DNA from 4 places in the Priestia sp. 3CA3 genome. Region 4 is predicted to be linked to each of the others. Evidence: predicted binding sites of a transcription regulator. Region 4 holds the regulator's gene; each other region holds the start of a gene.

Region 1 (4,081 bases), on a different contig from region 4:
GCATCGAATCCTTACGGAGACGGCTTAGCTTCTAAACGAATTTGTGATGCTATTAGCTACTATTTCAACCGCCGTGAAAACAGACCGGAAGCTTTTAATCCGCTTTCGTAAGATTTCTAAACACCTTTCACATGAAAAGCGTCTCTTTGAGACACGATAGTGTGAGAGGTGTTTTTTTATGTGGATTAAATGGTTAATGATTAGCTTTATATTGGGGAGTGGGGGAGGGCAAATGTCGCTCAATCCGACATTTCCTTCTATAAAACAAGAAATGAATCATCAGGAAAAATCAATCATTGTGATGATTAAAAAAGAAAAATTCACGAAATTTAAAAGTCAGCTACAAAAAAATTATCCTAATATAAAGATTAAGAGCGAATTTCACACGGTGTTTACAGGACTTTCATTAAACGGCTCCATCTCGGATTTGGAAAAACTATCTCAGAATCCATCTATTATTAGTTCACATTCTATTAAAAACTATCAGGTTACAGAAGAAAATAGCGTAACGTTCATTGGCTCAGAACAGGTAAGAGGCTTGTTTGATACTCACAATCAGCGTTTAACAGGAAAAGGGATCAAAGTAGGCGTTATCGATACGGGGGTTGATTATTCTCACCCTGATTTAAAACAAACCTACAGAGGGGGTTACGATGTAATAGATGAAGATTATGAGCCGATGGAAACCACTCGTGAGCAAGGAGAACCGACTCTGCACGGTACTCATGTAGCTGGTATTATTGCAGCGAATGGGAATATTAAAGGCGTAGCACCCCAAGCGGAAATCTATGCATACCGAGCTCTTGGACCTGGAGGAGCTGGAACGTCTGAAAGTGTTATTCTAGCTATTGAAAAAGCAATTCAAGATGATGTAGATATTATTAATTTATCATTAGGAAATGATGTGAATGGCCCTGATTTACCAACAAGCTTAGCGTTAGATCGAGCTGTTGAAAAAGGAATTGTAACGGTTACATCTAGCGGCAATTCAGGTCCAGGTTTATGGACGGTGGGCTCTCCGGGTACAGCGGGAAAAGCTATTTCCGTTGGCGCTTCTGTTTCTCCGACAACAGTTCAATTTCTAACAATTGGATTTAACAAAGAAAAAATTATGATGGCGCCAGTAGAAGGGTCTCGTCCATGGACGTTTAATCAAACGCTGCGTGTAATAAATGAAGAAGATTCCAAAGAGCAAAAGCATGCGTCGGGTAACGTCATTTTGCTAAAAGCAGAAGGAAATGCGGTTCAAAAAAAGATTAAACAAGCTGAACAGGCGGGAGCCAAAGCGGTTATTTTATATAGCCCGACAGAAAAAAGCATAGTCAGTAAACTAAAAGAGTCAGTAAATATTCCCGTGATATGGGTAAGTAAAAAAAGCGGTGACACCATTAGCCAACACATTCAGTCTCAACAACCGTACTTACGCACTGGGCAGCAAGTGGTGCAAGACTTGCTCACATCTTTCAGTTCAAGAGGGCCTGTAACGACTACTTGGGGAATCAAACCAGACGTCGTCGCACCAGGTTACTTCATTAATAGTACAGTTCCTGGAGGATATGAACGCATGCATGGCACAAGTATGGCTGCGCCCCATGTAGCTGGAGCGTGTGCGCTGATTTTACAAGCTCACCCGAACTGGTCTCCTGAACAAGTCAAAGCTTCATTGATGAACACCAGTAAAGTAATGCAGCAGCTAAACGGTCAAACGTATCGCGTATATGAACAAGGAGCGGGAAGAATTCAAATAGCAAAAGCCGTCACAGCAGAATCTTTGTTTTATCCATCTTCTTTATCTTTTGGTATTTTTACGCGTCCATCAAAGAAAGTTTTATCTTTTAAAATTGATAACCAGTCTGATAAAGCAAAAACGTATCGCTTAAACGTTCCAAAAAGGGATGAAGGAGTGAACTGGGATGTTCCATTACCCGTCACGGTGCCACCCCGTCAGACAAAAGAGATAGCTGTCACTTTATCGGTGCAGCCCCGTTTTAAAAATAAAGGTATATATGACGGATATTTGGAAATAAATGATTCACGTGAAACATTTTCGCTTCCCTATATGTACATGATTAGCATTCCAGATTATCCTCGTGTCATGGGATTGCAAGTAGCAGCGGAAAAAGAGAAAAATACGTATAGCTATGAACTGTTTTTGCCTGAAGGAGCAGATCAGTTAGGCGTCGCTCTTTTTGATAAGCAGTCTTTACAGTTTGTATCGTATTTAGATGTTGACGTGGATGTAGAAAGAGGCATGAGAAAACGAAAAATAACGATTGATGAATCGCTTGTACCAGGAGTGTACCAAATATTTGCATTTGTGAAAAAGCATAGACAAGAGCAGGTTGTACACAGTACAATAACGATTGAATGAACCTCTTTAAATGTTTTCATTTGAAGAGGTTTTATGTGTGGCAGAAATGTGAACAATAAGAAGAGGTTGTGAAGTTTTTAGCTTAAACACATTGACATTAAATATACGCTATTGTATGCTTACAGGGAATATAAATGATAAGGTTTTCAACCTGTGAAAACCGTTGATATTTCTGCGTATTTTATTAGCTGTTTTTACCTTTTTTAGCAATTTTTTTTGCCTTTCTATCATATATTGAGCTATGAAAACGATAGAGAATTCGGAAAAAAGAAAATTTTGCAAAAGGGGTATGAGCTTATGAAAGATCGCAACCGTCATCCTTTGCAAGCGATGGCATTAGTGTCAATCATTCTATCACAGTTAGCAGGTTCAGTCTTAATTGGCTTATTCTCTGGAAGATGGGCTGATCAATGGCTTGACACCGAACCACTATTTTTGATTTTAGGCCTTCTTTCAGGGCTAGCAGCAGGTGTTTTTATGATGCTGCGGACAGTCCACCATTTTTTTTCAGGAGATTAATAATTCATGCAGGATTTGCAGCACGTTTTTCCAAGACTTCGTTCATACATATTGTATTTGTTAGCATTATACGTTCTCGGCTGGGGATTTACAAGTTATAAGGCTGTTTTTGCAGGTTTAATTTTAGGAACCGCCCTGAGTTTGTATAATTTGTGGAACTTAGTAAGAAAGTTTGAGCAGTTTGGACAGGCGTTGGATGAGGGGAAAAAGCCCCGTTCAATTGGGACTGTTGTAAGATTTGCAACAGCTGCTCTCGCAGTTGTGATTACCATCTCTTATCCAAAAACCTTTCATATTATTAGTGTAGTTGTGGGATTAATGACGTATTATGTTGTCATTATCATAGATTTAGTTGTTCAAAATATGCGTAGAAGATAGAAAGAGAGGTGAACACAGTTGGGTCATGAATCACCAACTATAGAGTTTCTAGGCCTTACTTTTAGTCAAAGTAACTTGCTTATGGTTACCGTAGCTTCTGTTATTGTATTCTTAATTGCAGTTTTATGTACTCGTACTCTTGCTATGAAGCCAAGCGGTGCACAAAACTTTATTGAATGGGTCTTAGATTTTGTTAAAGGACTCGTTAATAGCAATATGGATTGGAAAACAGGTGGCCGCTTTTTGACGCTAGGTGTAACTTTACTTATGTACATTTTTGTGTCAAATATGTTGGGTCTTCCATTCGCCATCGTGATTGACCATAACTTATGGTGGAAATCGCCAACCGCTGATCCAGCAATTACGCTGACGTTAGCCGTTATGGTAGTTGTACTATCACATTATTATGGTATTAAAATGCGAGGTTTCTCTGCATACACGAAAGATTACTTCAAGCCAATGGCATTTTTATTCCCGCTTAAGATTATCGAGGAGTTTGCCAATACGTTAACGCTTGGCCTTCGTCTTTACGGTAATATTTATGCTGGGGAAATTTTGTTAAGCTTGCTAGCTGGTTTAGCAACAACAGGCTTCCTAGGTACAATTGGAGCTGCTATCCCAATGCTTTTATGGCAAGGATTCAGTATTTTTGTAGGCGCAATTCAGGCCTTCATTTTCACAATGTTAACGATGGTTTATTTATCTCACAAAGTGAGTAGCGACCATTAATTTATAAAGCTTTGTTCAAGTAATACCCAATTTGGACAAAACAAAACTTAGTTAAACAAAATCATATATATTAAGGGAGGACTT
Region 2 (4,081 bases), on a different contig from region 4:
CTAAGACCATTGAGGCAGGCATATCATAAAAATAAATAGCAATAATCATAGAAAGAAGTACCGTAATACCAGCAGCAATGTGTCCTTTTAATTTCAAAAGAGTTAAAGCAATAAAGAAAAAGATGATGGGGATGAGTGCAATTAGTGCAGAAAGCCAAATATTATTTAACGGATTATATACTTGAGTCCACGTCATATTCATACACCTCTACTACATATTTAAAACAAGGGAGCGGGGGAGTCCCCCGCAAAAATCTTTTGATGTTACACAAAAGCTCTGTCGCGAGTTTGCTTAAGAATGCTAGCAGAGTGCTCGAGCTGCTGCTGTTCGTGAGGAGTTAAATTCAATTCAATAATTTGGCGCACGCCGTTTTTATTAATGATAGCCGGCACGCCGATATACACATCAGAAATACCGTATTGTCCTTCTAATAAAGCAGATACCGTTAAAATAGAATTTTCATCATCTAAAATAGCCTTGGTTATGCGTACAAGTCCCATCGCAATTCCGTAATAAGTCGCTCCTTTTCGATTAATAATATGGTAAGCCGCATCGCGTGTTTGTTCGAATAGATGCTGCATATCCGGCTCTTTTTCAATAGCAGCAGTATTGATAAAATGTTCGAGCTTCACACCGCCAATTTGCGCGTGGCTCCAAACAGGAAATTCCGTATCTCCATGTTCCCCCATAATATAAGCGTGGACGTTGCGAGAATCTACTTCGAAATAGTCGCTTAACAAGTAGCGGAAGCGAGCTGTGTCAAGAATCGTTCCTGAACCAATTACTCGTTCGTTTGGTAATCCTGATACTTTTTGTGTAACGTGTGCGAGAATATCAACTGGATTTGTTGCCACTAAAATGATGCCGTCAAATCCGCTGTTCATAATATCTTTTACAATGAATTCAAAAATTTTAACGTTTTTTTCAACTAGATCTAAGCGCGTTTCCCCTGGAGCTTGATTAGCGCCCGCTGTAATAACCACTAAATCAGCATCAGCGCAGTCTTTATAATCTCCAGCCCAGATTTTCATCGGTGTGGCAAATGGCATTCCATGATTGATATCGCGTGCTTCGCCTTCTGCTTTTTCTTTGTTCATATCGATTAACACTAATTCATTGGCAATACCTTGATTCACCATTGAAAAAGCGTAGCTTGAGCCAACAAAACCAGTTCCGATAACGGCAACTTTTCGTGTCTTTGGTGTAAATTGTGTTTTCATTTGTATCATCCTTTGAATTTTATTTTGTGATGTTTTTCACAATGTTAGTGTAACAAGAATAAATACCCTCGGCTGTGATAAAAATCACACCCTTAAAAAAATAGTAAACAATTCTACAGGGCGATTTAAAAAAGGGTTCTTCTACATGAAGTGCCACATTTAGAAAGATCTTAAACGTTTAAAGTGTTGAGTAAAGGCAACTTGTTTTGCAGAAAGCTAAAGAGTTTAACATTCTCTATTTGTATGTTAACAGCCAATAATGTTTCTATAGACCCACACGAAATCCATTTGTTACACTAAGTTTGCTTATTTTGAATAAAGGAGTGGAAGGGATGGAGAACTACTATGAGCAAGCCCAAAAAGGCGCTTGGGTTAGTATCTTATCATATATCTTTTTATCAGCATGTAAACTTATTATTGCGGGTGTCACCGCTTCCTCTGCTTTAAAAGCCGACGGTCTTAATAATGTTACAGATATTATTGCATCAATTGCCGTCTTAGTCGGCTTAAAAATCTCTAAAAAACCTCGCGATAATGATCATCCCTATGGACATTCCAGAGCGGAACATATCTCTTCACTTATTGCTTCTTTTATCATGATGGTCATCGGACTAGAAGTATTGGTCGACGCGGGTCAGTCATTATTTATGGACAAATCTGAAGCGCCTAATTTACTGGCTGCTTGGGTAGGTCTTGGAGCGGCTGCTGTTATGGGTGGTGTCTACCGGTATAATATTAAGCTTGCTAAAAAACTTGATAGCCAGTCTTTATATGCGGTTGCTAAAGATAATTTGTCTGATGCACTTGTGAGTATAGGGGCTGTTGTGGGAATTTTCGGCTCACAATTCGGCCTGCCCTGGCTGGACGTGGTAGCTGCTTTTGCTGTGGGAATTATTATTTGTAAAACAGCCATCGAGATTTTTAAAGAAGCGGCTCACTCCTTAACGGACGGATTTGATGAAGAAAAGTTAGGGCACTACAAAGAAAGCATTGGGCTTGTAGAAGGTGTAAAAGAAGTAGAAGATGTGAAAGCGCGCAAGCTTGGTAATCAAGTCGTGATTGATGTAACTGTTAAAGTAGATCCCCATTTAAATGTTATTAAAAGCCATGAAATTGCTGATCAAATTGAACATATGATGAACGATGAGCATCAGATTAAAGATACGCTTGTTCATATTGAACCTGATGCATACGAAAAGCAAAAATAAAACCAGCACGTTCTTTCGTTATGAAAGGATGGGCTGGTTTTATTTTTGGAGAAATTTGAAATAAATCACAAAAACTTCTTCAAAAATGAAAATGAAAAGCCGTTATTAGTAATATAAAGATTTTTGTAGAAGGGTGAGGGAATGAAGAGGTTAAGTGCAAAGCTCGTAGTATTTTTTAGTATTTTTATAGCTATTTTATTATTAGTTGTTTCAGGGGCTGTTTATCAATTTACCAAAACACAAATAGAAAAAGATGTAGAGATTCAGTCTCAAAGTCAAGTGAAAGAGTTAAAAGAAACGATTCATACGTACTTAGACATGTATAGTCGTTCTTTGCTGACGTATAGTGAAAATGACGTAATTGTTAATTTTGTTAAGCAGGAAGGAAATCAAACAAACCAAGAGAAAAATCCGTATTTTACATGGAATACGGTTCAAAAAGAGTTTACGCAGTTTAAAGAAAAATATCCAAACCTGGCACTTGAATACATAGGCACTAAAAATAAGGGAATGTATTCTGTTCCTAAGCAAGAGTACGGATCAGGTTATGACCCGACTTCAAGAGTTTGGTACAAACAAGCAATGGCATTACCTGATCAAGTAATTTACACGGATCCATATGAAGATGCAGCAACGAAAAAGACGGTTGTGACGATTGCAAAGGCTATTTTAGATCCAGATACTAAAAATGTGCTGGGCGTTATAGCTACTGATTTAGACTTAGATGCATTAAAAAACATTGTAGGTAAAGCAGAAGTAAATCACGGTGGATATGCATTTTTATTTGATCAAAATGGCACAGCGCTCGTTCATCCAACAGAAGCTGGAAAAAATTTAATGAATCAGCCATTTATGAAAAAAATGTACGAAGCAGACCGGAATAAAGATTTCATGAAGTATACCTTTCAAGGTGAAGAGAGAGTGATGGCATATGATACTCTCGAAGGAACGAATTGGAAGATAGGAAACGCCTTTATTTATAATGAAATGCTCTCAAGCGCTCATCATTTACTGAATGTGATTGTCTGGATTGCGTTAATTGGCATCTTATTATCAGTGGTGTTAACCATCTTTTTCTCAAGAATCATTACGAATCCAATTCGCCGCTTGAAAAACGAAGTAGCCAAAGTAACAGCTGGCGATTTAACAGTTCAGGTTCAGACGAAGTCAAAAGATGAAATTGGTGAACTTACTCATTTATTTAACGATATGGTAGCTAAAATGAAAACATTGATTGGCACGGTTCAGACGTCTGTTGAGACAGTAAAAACGTCTGTTGAAGACTTGAGTGCTGTATCTGAAGAAGCAACTGCATCCAGTGAAGAAATTGGCCGGGCTATCCATGAGATTGCCAGCGGCGCCACCCAGCAGGCTTCTGACGCTGACTCTACTAATCACAAAACGATGAGTTTATCTTCACAAATTGAAGAAGTCATTGAACAAAACGCCGAGATTAATAAAATGACGATTGAAGCTGTAACCATCAATGAAAAAGGCTTAAAACAAATGCAGCTGCTTCGCAACCAAACTACCGAATCATCTCAGACGATTCACGGTGTTCAAACGGTAATGGAAGAGTTAACAAGTAAGATGAAAGAAATTGAATCTATTATTTTTACAATTAATAGCATTTCAGATCAGACAAATTTACT
Region 3 (4,081 bases), on a different contig from region 4:
TAATCGAGCTGTTAAAAAAGGTACAGCAGCAAGTTCAAAGTCGAGGGATGGACGTTCTTATTGGACATACGGATTACCAAGAAACAACGGCTGAGCGTCAATTAAATGTGATGATGAATCATTGGTTTGATGGAGTCATTTTATTAGATTATGTAGCCGCTCCGCATCCGTTTGTAGACGTATTAAAACAATATCAAACGCCTTACGTTTCTCTTACAGGAGACGGCTCTTCTGCACTTTGGCCAATTGTACATGTAGATGATGCGGTGGGAATGCAATTAGCTGTTGCTCACTTAACGGACCTTGGCCATAAGAATATCGGGTTCGTTGGAAAAGCTGTAAGCGGAGTCGAGCACCGTCTGTCTCTTTTTTATCAGTATGTACCGTCAGCAAACGCAAAGTTTGTGAAAGAAGATATGAATAACTCAGATGAACTATATCAGTTTATAAATGAGCTAGCTCATCATCCAGAGCCCCCAACTGCGCTTATTTGTGCTACGGATTACATTGCTCTGAAAGTGATACACTGTGCGTGGCAAAACGGACTTCACGTTCCAGCGGATTTGTCTGTTATAGGGTTTGATGATATTACAGAAGCTAGTGAAGCGCAACCTCCGCTAACAACCATCCGTCAACCGATGGAAAAAATGGCTGAAAAAGCAGTAAACCTCTTACTTCAGCAAATTCAGGATCAGCAAGAAATAGATCAGGTACAGTATAAAATGGCACCTGTATTAGTAGAGCGTGAGACCACAAAACGTATGAATTGATAAGGAATGTATATACTATTCCTGAAAGTGTGAGACAAAAAGTCCACACTTTTTTGCATTAACCATTGCGTCCACTTCCCTCTTTCTTATACACTGTATGCTGTAGGGGAAAAAACCAAGCTTTAATATGTTTGGAGCGATTTGATGACACAACAAAAATTAGATAAATATGAAATTATGGACGTTAGCTTACTAGCAGGTAAAATTATGTTAGAAAGCGGAGCAGAAACGTATCGAGTAGAAGACACAATGATGCGGATTGCAGCGTCTTATGGTATAAAAAAATCCCACAGCTATGTGACGCCAACAGGGATTATGTTTTCACTTGAAACGAAAGAACCGACGAAAACGAAGTTAATTCGTATTTCCGAACGAACGACGGATTTAAAAAAAGTAACTATGGTAAATAGCGTCTCAAGAACCATCAGTCAAGGAAACATCTCCTTGGAGGAAGCGTATGAAATGCTACAAGAAATTGAAGCAACGAACGTAGCTTTTCCACTATGGGTTCAACTTGCAGCTGCATCCATTTCTAGCGGATGCTTTTTAATCATGTTTCAAGGTTTATGGACGGACTTTATTCCAGCGATGTTTTCAGGAGGTCTCGGATTTTTAACCGTGGTGTATTTCCACCGTCTTATTCCGATTCGCTTTTTTGCTGAGTTTACCGCTTCGTTAGTTATTGGACTTTTATCAGCTCTTTTAGTCGCTTCAGGACTAGGAACGCAAATTGATAAAATTATTATTGGATCCGTTATGCCTCTCGTTCCTGGGTTATCGATTACCAATGCAGTGCGAGATTTAATGGCGGGACATTTACTGTCTGGATTATCAAAAGGAGCAGAAGCGTTTCTGACGGCATTTGCTATTGGTGCAGGTATTGCCATTGTATTTACGCTTCTATAGAAGGGAGGCATCATATGCATATCGTAGAGCAGATAATTACAAGTTTTATTGCTTCAGCAGCGTTTGGGATTATTTTTAATGTTCCACGTGAATCATTATTAAAAAGTGGCTTTGTCGGAATGATTGGCTGGCTCATTTACTATTTGCTAACGTTCTATGGTGTAGATGAAATTCCAAGCACTGTAGCATCGGCCTTTTTTATTGCTATTATTAGTCAAATTTACGCAAAAATTTATCGTACGCCGATCATTATTTTCACCGTAGCAGGTATTATTCCGCTCGTTCCAGGGGGAACAGCATACGATGCCATGCGTAACTTTGTAGAAAATAATTATAATGAAGCGATTAGTCTTGCAGCAAAAGCCTTTATGATTTCAGGTTCAATTGCCATTGGTATTGTATTTTCTGAAGTCATTAACCAAATCATTCGTCAATCTAAATTAAATGCGAAAGCAAAATATCGACCGTAGAGAAGCAAGCTCAAATCAGAGCGTGCTTTTTTTATGAAAAAATAAAGAGATCCTGCCCTTTTTTGTCACAAGAAAGTCACGTTTTAGTCTAAAAACGTTCAAAAAATGTACGTGCACAGCTAAAAAAATAGACTATACTATGTAAATAGAAAGAGAGACATTACATATATTTGTGAAATGTTGAGCATATTTCTCGAATTGTTATGCTCAATGTTTCACAATATAAGTAAAAGATGCTCAGAAATGAGCAAAGTATCTATGGAAATGATGAATGTTCTTATATATGAAAGGAGAAAGAAGATGGATACAGTCATACTATCACGTATTCAATTTGCATCAACGACGCTGTTTCATTTTATCTTTGTACCGCTGTCTATCGGCCTTGTCTTTTTAGTAGCGATCATGGAAACGATGTACGTAGTAAAAAAAGATGAACAGTATAAAAAGATGGCAAAGTTTTGGGGGCACTTATTCCTGATTAACTTTGCTGTCGGAGTCGTAACAGGTATTTTACAAGAATTTCAGTTTGGCATGAACTGGTCAGAGTACTCAAGATTTGTAGGAGATGTATTTGGTGCGCCGCTTGCTATTGAAGCACTGCTCGCGTTTTTTATGGAGTCCACGTTCCTCGGGCTGTGGATTTTCGGGTGGGATCGTTTGCCTAAATGGCTGCACTGTCTATGTATTTGGCTTGTTAGTCTAGGTACTATCTTTTCAGCGTTCTTTATTTTAACGGCTAATTCTTTTATGCAGCATCCGGTCGGAATGGAGCTAAATAATGGCCGTTTGGAAATGAATGACTTCTTTAAATTGTTAACGAACGGTCAGCTGTGGGTGGAATTCCCTCATACAATTTTAGGTTCGTTTGCAACAGGCGCCTTTTTTATCACGGGTGTCAGCGCTGTTATGCTCTTGAAGAAAAAACATGTGGCTTTTGCTAAAAAATCATTTCAAGTTGCTATCCTTGTAGGGCTAGTTTCAGGTGTAGGAATTGCACTATCTGGGCATGAACAGGCCGGATATTTAGTTAAAACACAGCCGATGAAAATGGCCGCAAGTGAAGGATTATGGGAAAACAGCGGAAGTCCAGGTGCTTGGACAGTAACAGCAAATATTCACCCTGATGAAAAGAAAAATACGAGTGAAATCAAAATACCTTACTTATTAAGCTTCTTATCATACGGTAAGTTTTCAGGCTCCGTTCCTGGAATGAATGAGCTGCAGCAGCAGTATACGGCGAAATATGGAGAAGGAAATTATATTCCACCCGTTCGAACAACGTTTTGGAGTTTCCGCATTATGGCTGGTCTAGGTGGCGTATTATGTGCATTAGGCATTTGGGGTACGTACTTGCTTTCTCGTAAAAAACTTCAAGAAAGCAAACTATTTTTACGTATTATGACGATTGCCATCGCCTTTCCGTTCCTTGGAAGCTCAGCAGGTTGGATTATGACAGAGATTGGCCGTCAGCCTTGGGTTGTATTTGGCTATATGAAAACCGAAGATGCCGTGTCTCCTGGTGTAACAGCAGGTGAGTTGCTATTTTCTATTATCTCGTTTTCGTTCTTTTACTTAATTTTAGCTGTGATTATGGTGTTCTTGTTCGTTAAAGAAATTAAAAAAGGTCCAGATCACGATCACGAAGCACATACAAAAGTAACATCAACTGATCCGTTTACAAAGGAGGGATACAATGTTTTCTCTTAATGAATTCTGGTATTTGCTAGTATCCATTCTGTTTGTTGGTTTTATCTTTTTAGAAGGCTTTGATTTTGGGATTGGAATGGTGTCTCGCTTTTTAGGAAGAAACGACTTAGAGCGACGAGCTTTTATTAATACAATCGGTCCTTTTTGGGATGCAAATGAAGTTTGGTTAATTTCAGCAATCGGTGCTATGTTTGCCGCTTTTCCAAACTGGTATGCAACGCTATTAAG
Region 4 (4,081 bases):
AAGCTTGCTCTTAAGCGCATGAACAAGTAAATAGGATGAATAGATACGCAAAAATATAGGCTACTCTTCTAGAAGCAGCTGTAATTCTTCCCACTCTTCCATTAATGTGGATAACTGTGAAGAAATTTTTTCATTTTCACCGTTTAATCTTGATACTTCTTCGTGATTTTGATAAATTTCAGGGTCACAAAGAAGTTCTTCATTCGCTGCTTGGGCGGCTTCTAATTTGTTTACTTCAGTTTCAATTTCTTCAATGCGGCGCGTTCGCTGTCTCATCAATTTCTTTTGTTCTTTATCTTGTTTATAGGACTGTTTATCTACTTTTACCGTACGTTCTTCGTTTGCTTTTATATTTTCTAATTCTTTGATTTCCTCTATTTCTGCTTTCTTTTCTACATAATAGTCATAATCTCCAAGAAATTCTTCTACTCCTTCAGGAGATAGCTCTGCTATTTTATTGGCAATACGATTAATAAAATAACGGTCATGTGAAACAAATAATAGAGTCCCTGGGTAATCAATTAACGCATTCTCGAGTACTTGTTTGCTATCTAAATCAAGATGGTTAGTAGGTTCATCCAAAATTAAGAAGTTAGCTTTTTGAAGCATAAGCTTCGCAAGAGCCAAACGTGCTTTTTCACCACCGCTGAGCGTGGAAACGATTTTCAGTACATCATCACCTGAAAACAGAAAATTTCCAAGCGCTGTACGGATTTCTTTTTCAGGTTTGGCTGGGTAGTCATCCCAAAGTTCATTTAAAACGGTTTTATTAGACGTTAAATTGGCTTGCTCTTGGTCGTAATAACCAACCATTACATTTGAGCCAAAGGAAATGGTTCCAGTCTTGCAGCTGAGTTTATCCACAATGCCTTTTAATAAAGTTGATTTCCCCACGCCATTAGGACCAACCAACGCAAGGCTTTCCCCTTTTTTAATGCGAAGGTTTGCCTCTTGGACGACATAGTTGTGTTCATCATATCCGATAGACACATCTTCCAGATTTAAGACTTCATTTCCGCTTTGACGTTCAATTTCAAACGAAAAACTAGCTGATTTTTCGCCTTCGTTAGGTCGATTTATTAACTCCATTCGATCGAGCTGTTTACGTCTGCTTTGCGCACGTTTTGTAGTCGATGCGCGGGCGATGTTTCGCTGAATAAAATCATTCAGCTTTGCGACTTCATCTTGCTGCTTTTCGTACTGACGCAACTCTTTTTCATATCGCTCTGCTTTTTGTACAAGGTATTTAGAGTAGTTGCCCGTGTACTTCACCGTTGTTTTTTGTACGACTTCATACACTTGATTTACGACTTTATCAAGGAAGTAACGATCATGTGAAACGATTAAAATAGCTCCTTCATACCCTTGCAGAAACTGTTCCAGCCATGCTAAAGTTTCAATATCTAAGTGGTTGGTAGGCTCATCCAGAATAAGCAAATCAGGCTTTGTTAAAAGCAGTTTTGCAAGAGCCAGGCGCGTTTTTTGTCCACCGCTTAAGGAGGAAATAGGGGTGCTGTAGTCAAAGTTTGAAAAACGGAAACCGTGAAGAATAGATCGTGTATCCGCTTCATATTGATAGCCGCCTAAATCTTTAAACGTTACTTGAAGCTGATCATACTCTTTGGTTAATTTTTCGTATTGAACTGAATCATTAAAAATGTCTGGATCACCCATCTTCGTTTCAAGCGTACGTAATTCTTTTTCCATCTTCTTTAATGGAGCAAAGACAGTCATCATTTCTTCCCATATGGAGAGTGTTGACTCAAGAACTGTATCTTGTCCCATATAATCAATGGAAACACCCTTAGGTTTAATAATTTCTCCGCTGTCATAGGAAAGCTGCTCAGCAATAATTTTTAATAAAGTTGATTTACCAGCACCGTTTCGTCCCACTAGGGCAATGCGGTCTTTTGATTGTACTTCTAACTTTATATTCGATAAAATGGGTTCTGCCCCATAGTATTTTGTAATACCGTTCAATTGTAGAATAATCATTTTTTCACCTCTAGTAGTATATCCATAGTGTATTTTAACATATTTTTAACTACAAGTTCTTCCTACAAGCGTTTGTAATTTGTAGAGGGACAAGGACAAATGATGAAGCGAATGTTTTGATTCATGAAATAAAATGATTTTACCTGCACATTTTATACAGGATACTATGTTAAAATAAGAGATAAGTGCATCTCTGAACTTATCTATGATGGATGTAAAAAAATCCGTCATGACTAACAAACCGATCCTTTGAAGGGCTAATTGCTTCGTTCTACATACCGACTTTAAGGAGTGCTGAATAGACAAAAGCCGTCGAGGTGTGAAGCGGAGTATATATAAAACAAGAGAAAAGAGAGAGAATTGGAAGCGCTACCTCAAAGCGGTTGATGCTTTGTGAAAGGTAATGCAATATGACTTGAAAATGTTAGTAATGACATACATGAACTGAGGGGGTACAACGTGAACACTGAACAATTAAAAATACCACAAGCAACGGCTAAACGATTGCCGCTTTATTATCGTTTTTTGAAAAATTTGCATGCTTCTGGTAAACAGCGTGTGTCGTCAGCGGAGTTAAGTGAGGCAGTGAAAGTGGATTCTGCTACTATTCGTCGGGACTTTTCTTACTTTGGTGCATTAGGAAAAAAGGGATACGGCTACAATGTGAATTATTTACTTACATTTTTCCGTAAAACGTTAGACCAAGATGAAGTAACGAAAGTAGCACTGATTGGCGTAGGGAATCTAGGAACGGCCTTTTTAAATTATAATTTTATTAAAAATAATAACACCAAAATTGAGTGCGCTTTTGATGTGATAGAAGATAAAGTAGGTACGAAAGTAGGCGACGTGCCGGTCTATCATCTTGACCAATTGGAAGATTATATGAGTGATGACATCTCAGTAGCGATTTTAACCGTTCCTGCCACTGTTGCTCAGCAAATTACTGATCGTTTAGTGAGTTGCGGAATTAAAGGAATTTTAAACTTTACTCCTGCACGCTTAAACGTACCGGATGAGATTCGACTCCATCATATTGATCTTGCTGTAGAATTACAGTCGCTCGTCTACTTTTTGAAAAATTATCCTGTTGAATAAGGCGGACTGTGTTACGATTTCCTTAAGTCTAAATTAATAAGGAGAGTGGGAATATGGGGATTGGAGCAGGCAGTTGGATTATTATTGCGATTGTAGCACTGCTTATTTTTGGACCGAAACGGTTACCGGAGCTAGGAAGATCAGTGGGCCAAACGCTTAGAGAGTTTAAGCATGCCGCTAGTGGTGCATCAGAAGATCGTGAAAAAGATAAACAGCGTCAAGTAGATGACAAAGAGTAAAAGGGTGATCATAGTATGACCGAACAAGAAATGTCAATATATGATCATATAGGAGAGCTGCGAAAACGCATTTTAATTGTTTTATTTTTCTTTGTGATTGCCACAATTGGCGGCTTTTTTATAGCGGATAAGGTTATTGTCTATTTACAGCATGCTGATGAGGCAAAGAATTTAACGATGAATGCATTTCGGTTAACAGATCCAGTTAAGATTTATATGCAATTTGCTGTTATTATCGGCTGTGTACTTGCAGCTCCTGTTGCACTGTATCAACTTTGGGCATTTATTAGTCCTGGTTTATATGAAAAAGAGCGTAAGGTAACGCTTGGATATATTCCTGTTTCCATTTTTCTCTTTATCGGCGGTGTCTCTTTTTCTTATTTTGTGTTGTTTCCATTTGTCGTTGATTTTATGACGCGCGTTTCTGATGAGCTGAATGTAAACCAAGTGATTGGCATTAATGAATACTTTTCTTTTTTAATGCAGCTCACACTGCCTTTTGGCTTGTTGTTTCAGCTTCCTGTCGTCGTTATGTTTTTGACGCGTTTAGGAATTATAACGCCTATGTTTTTATCTCAAATTCGAAAATATGCCTATTTCGTACTGCTAGTTATTGCCGCACTTATTACACCACCGGAATTGCTCTCGCACATGATGGTGACAGTGCCGCTCTTAATTTTGTATGAAATCAGCATCATTATTTCCCGCATTTCGTATCGCAAAGTGTTAAAGGCAAGGGCAGAGCAAGA

What was found. The regulator Rex, encoded in region 4, represses fermentation and respiration genes when NADH is low (regulators of the CRP and FNR family bind a similar motif). The targets are predictions, from matches to a motif close to TTGTGAAATATTTCACAA.
Region 1: AC1VNJ_RS19640 (AtpZ/AtpI family protein) is a predicted target of Rex. The motif match lies at 2,438-2,455, and genes of this name have one in related genera.
Region 2: AC1VNJ_RS21830 (L-lactate dehydrogenase) is a predicted target of Rex. The motif match lies at 1,246-1,263, and genes of this name have one in related genera.
Region 3: AC1VNJ_RS20015 (cytochrome ubiquinol oxidase subunit I) is a predicted target of Rex. The motif match lies at 2,317-2,334, and genes of this name have one in related genera.

Annotation. Positions count from the first base shown of each region.
Region 1 is NZ_JBXENJ010000007.1:222,717-226,797, reverse strand. Features, by position in the region: gene wecB (non-hydrolyzing UDP-N-acetylglucosamine 2-epimerase) at 1-111, shown strand, start outside; gene AC1VNJ_RS19645 (S8 family serine peptidase) at 179-2,371, shown strand; gene AC1VNJ_RS19640 (AtpZ/AtpI family protein) at 2,669-2,890, shown strand; gene AC1VNJ_RS19635 (ATP synthase subunit I) at 2,897-3,268, shown strand; gene atpB (F0F1 ATP synthase subunit A) at 3,287-3,997, shown strand.
Region 2 is NZ_JBXENJ010000009.1:87,689-91,769, reverse strand. Features, by position in the region: gene AC1VNJ_RS21835 (lactate permease LctP family transporter) at 1-202, opposite strand, end outside; gene AC1VNJ_RS21830 (L-lactate dehydrogenase) at 265-1,221, opposite strand; gene AC1VNJ_RS21825 (cation diffusion facilitator family transporter) at 1,554-2,429, shown strand; gene AC1VNJ_RS21820 (methyl-accepting chemotaxis protein) at 2,571-4,081, shown strand, end outside.
Region 3 is NZ_JBXENJ010000007.1:304,660-308,740, reverse strand. Features, by position in the region: gene AC1VNJ_RS20030 (LacI family DNA-binding transcriptional regulator) at 1-770, shown strand, start outside; gene AC1VNJ_RS20025 (threonine/serine exporter family protein) at 915-1,676, shown strand; gene AC1VNJ_RS20020 (threonine/serine exporter family protein) at 1,691-2,146, shown strand; gene AC1VNJ_RS20015 (cytochrome ubiquinol oxidase subunit I) at 2,447-3,853, shown strand; gene cydB (cytochrome d ubiquinol oxidase subunit II) at 3,840-4,081, shown strand, end outside.
Region 4 is NZ_JBXENJ010000025.1:3,416-7,496, forward strand. Features, by position in the region: gene AC1VNJ_RS26275 (ABC-F family ATP-binding cassette domain-containing protein) at 61-1,995, opposite strand; gene AC1VNJ_RS26280 (redox-sensing transcriptional repressor Rex) at 2,455-3,093, shown strand; gene tatA (twin-arginine translocase TatA/TatE family subunit) at 3,147-3,332, shown strand; gene tatC (twin-arginine translocase subunit TatC) at 3,348-4,081, shown strand, end outside.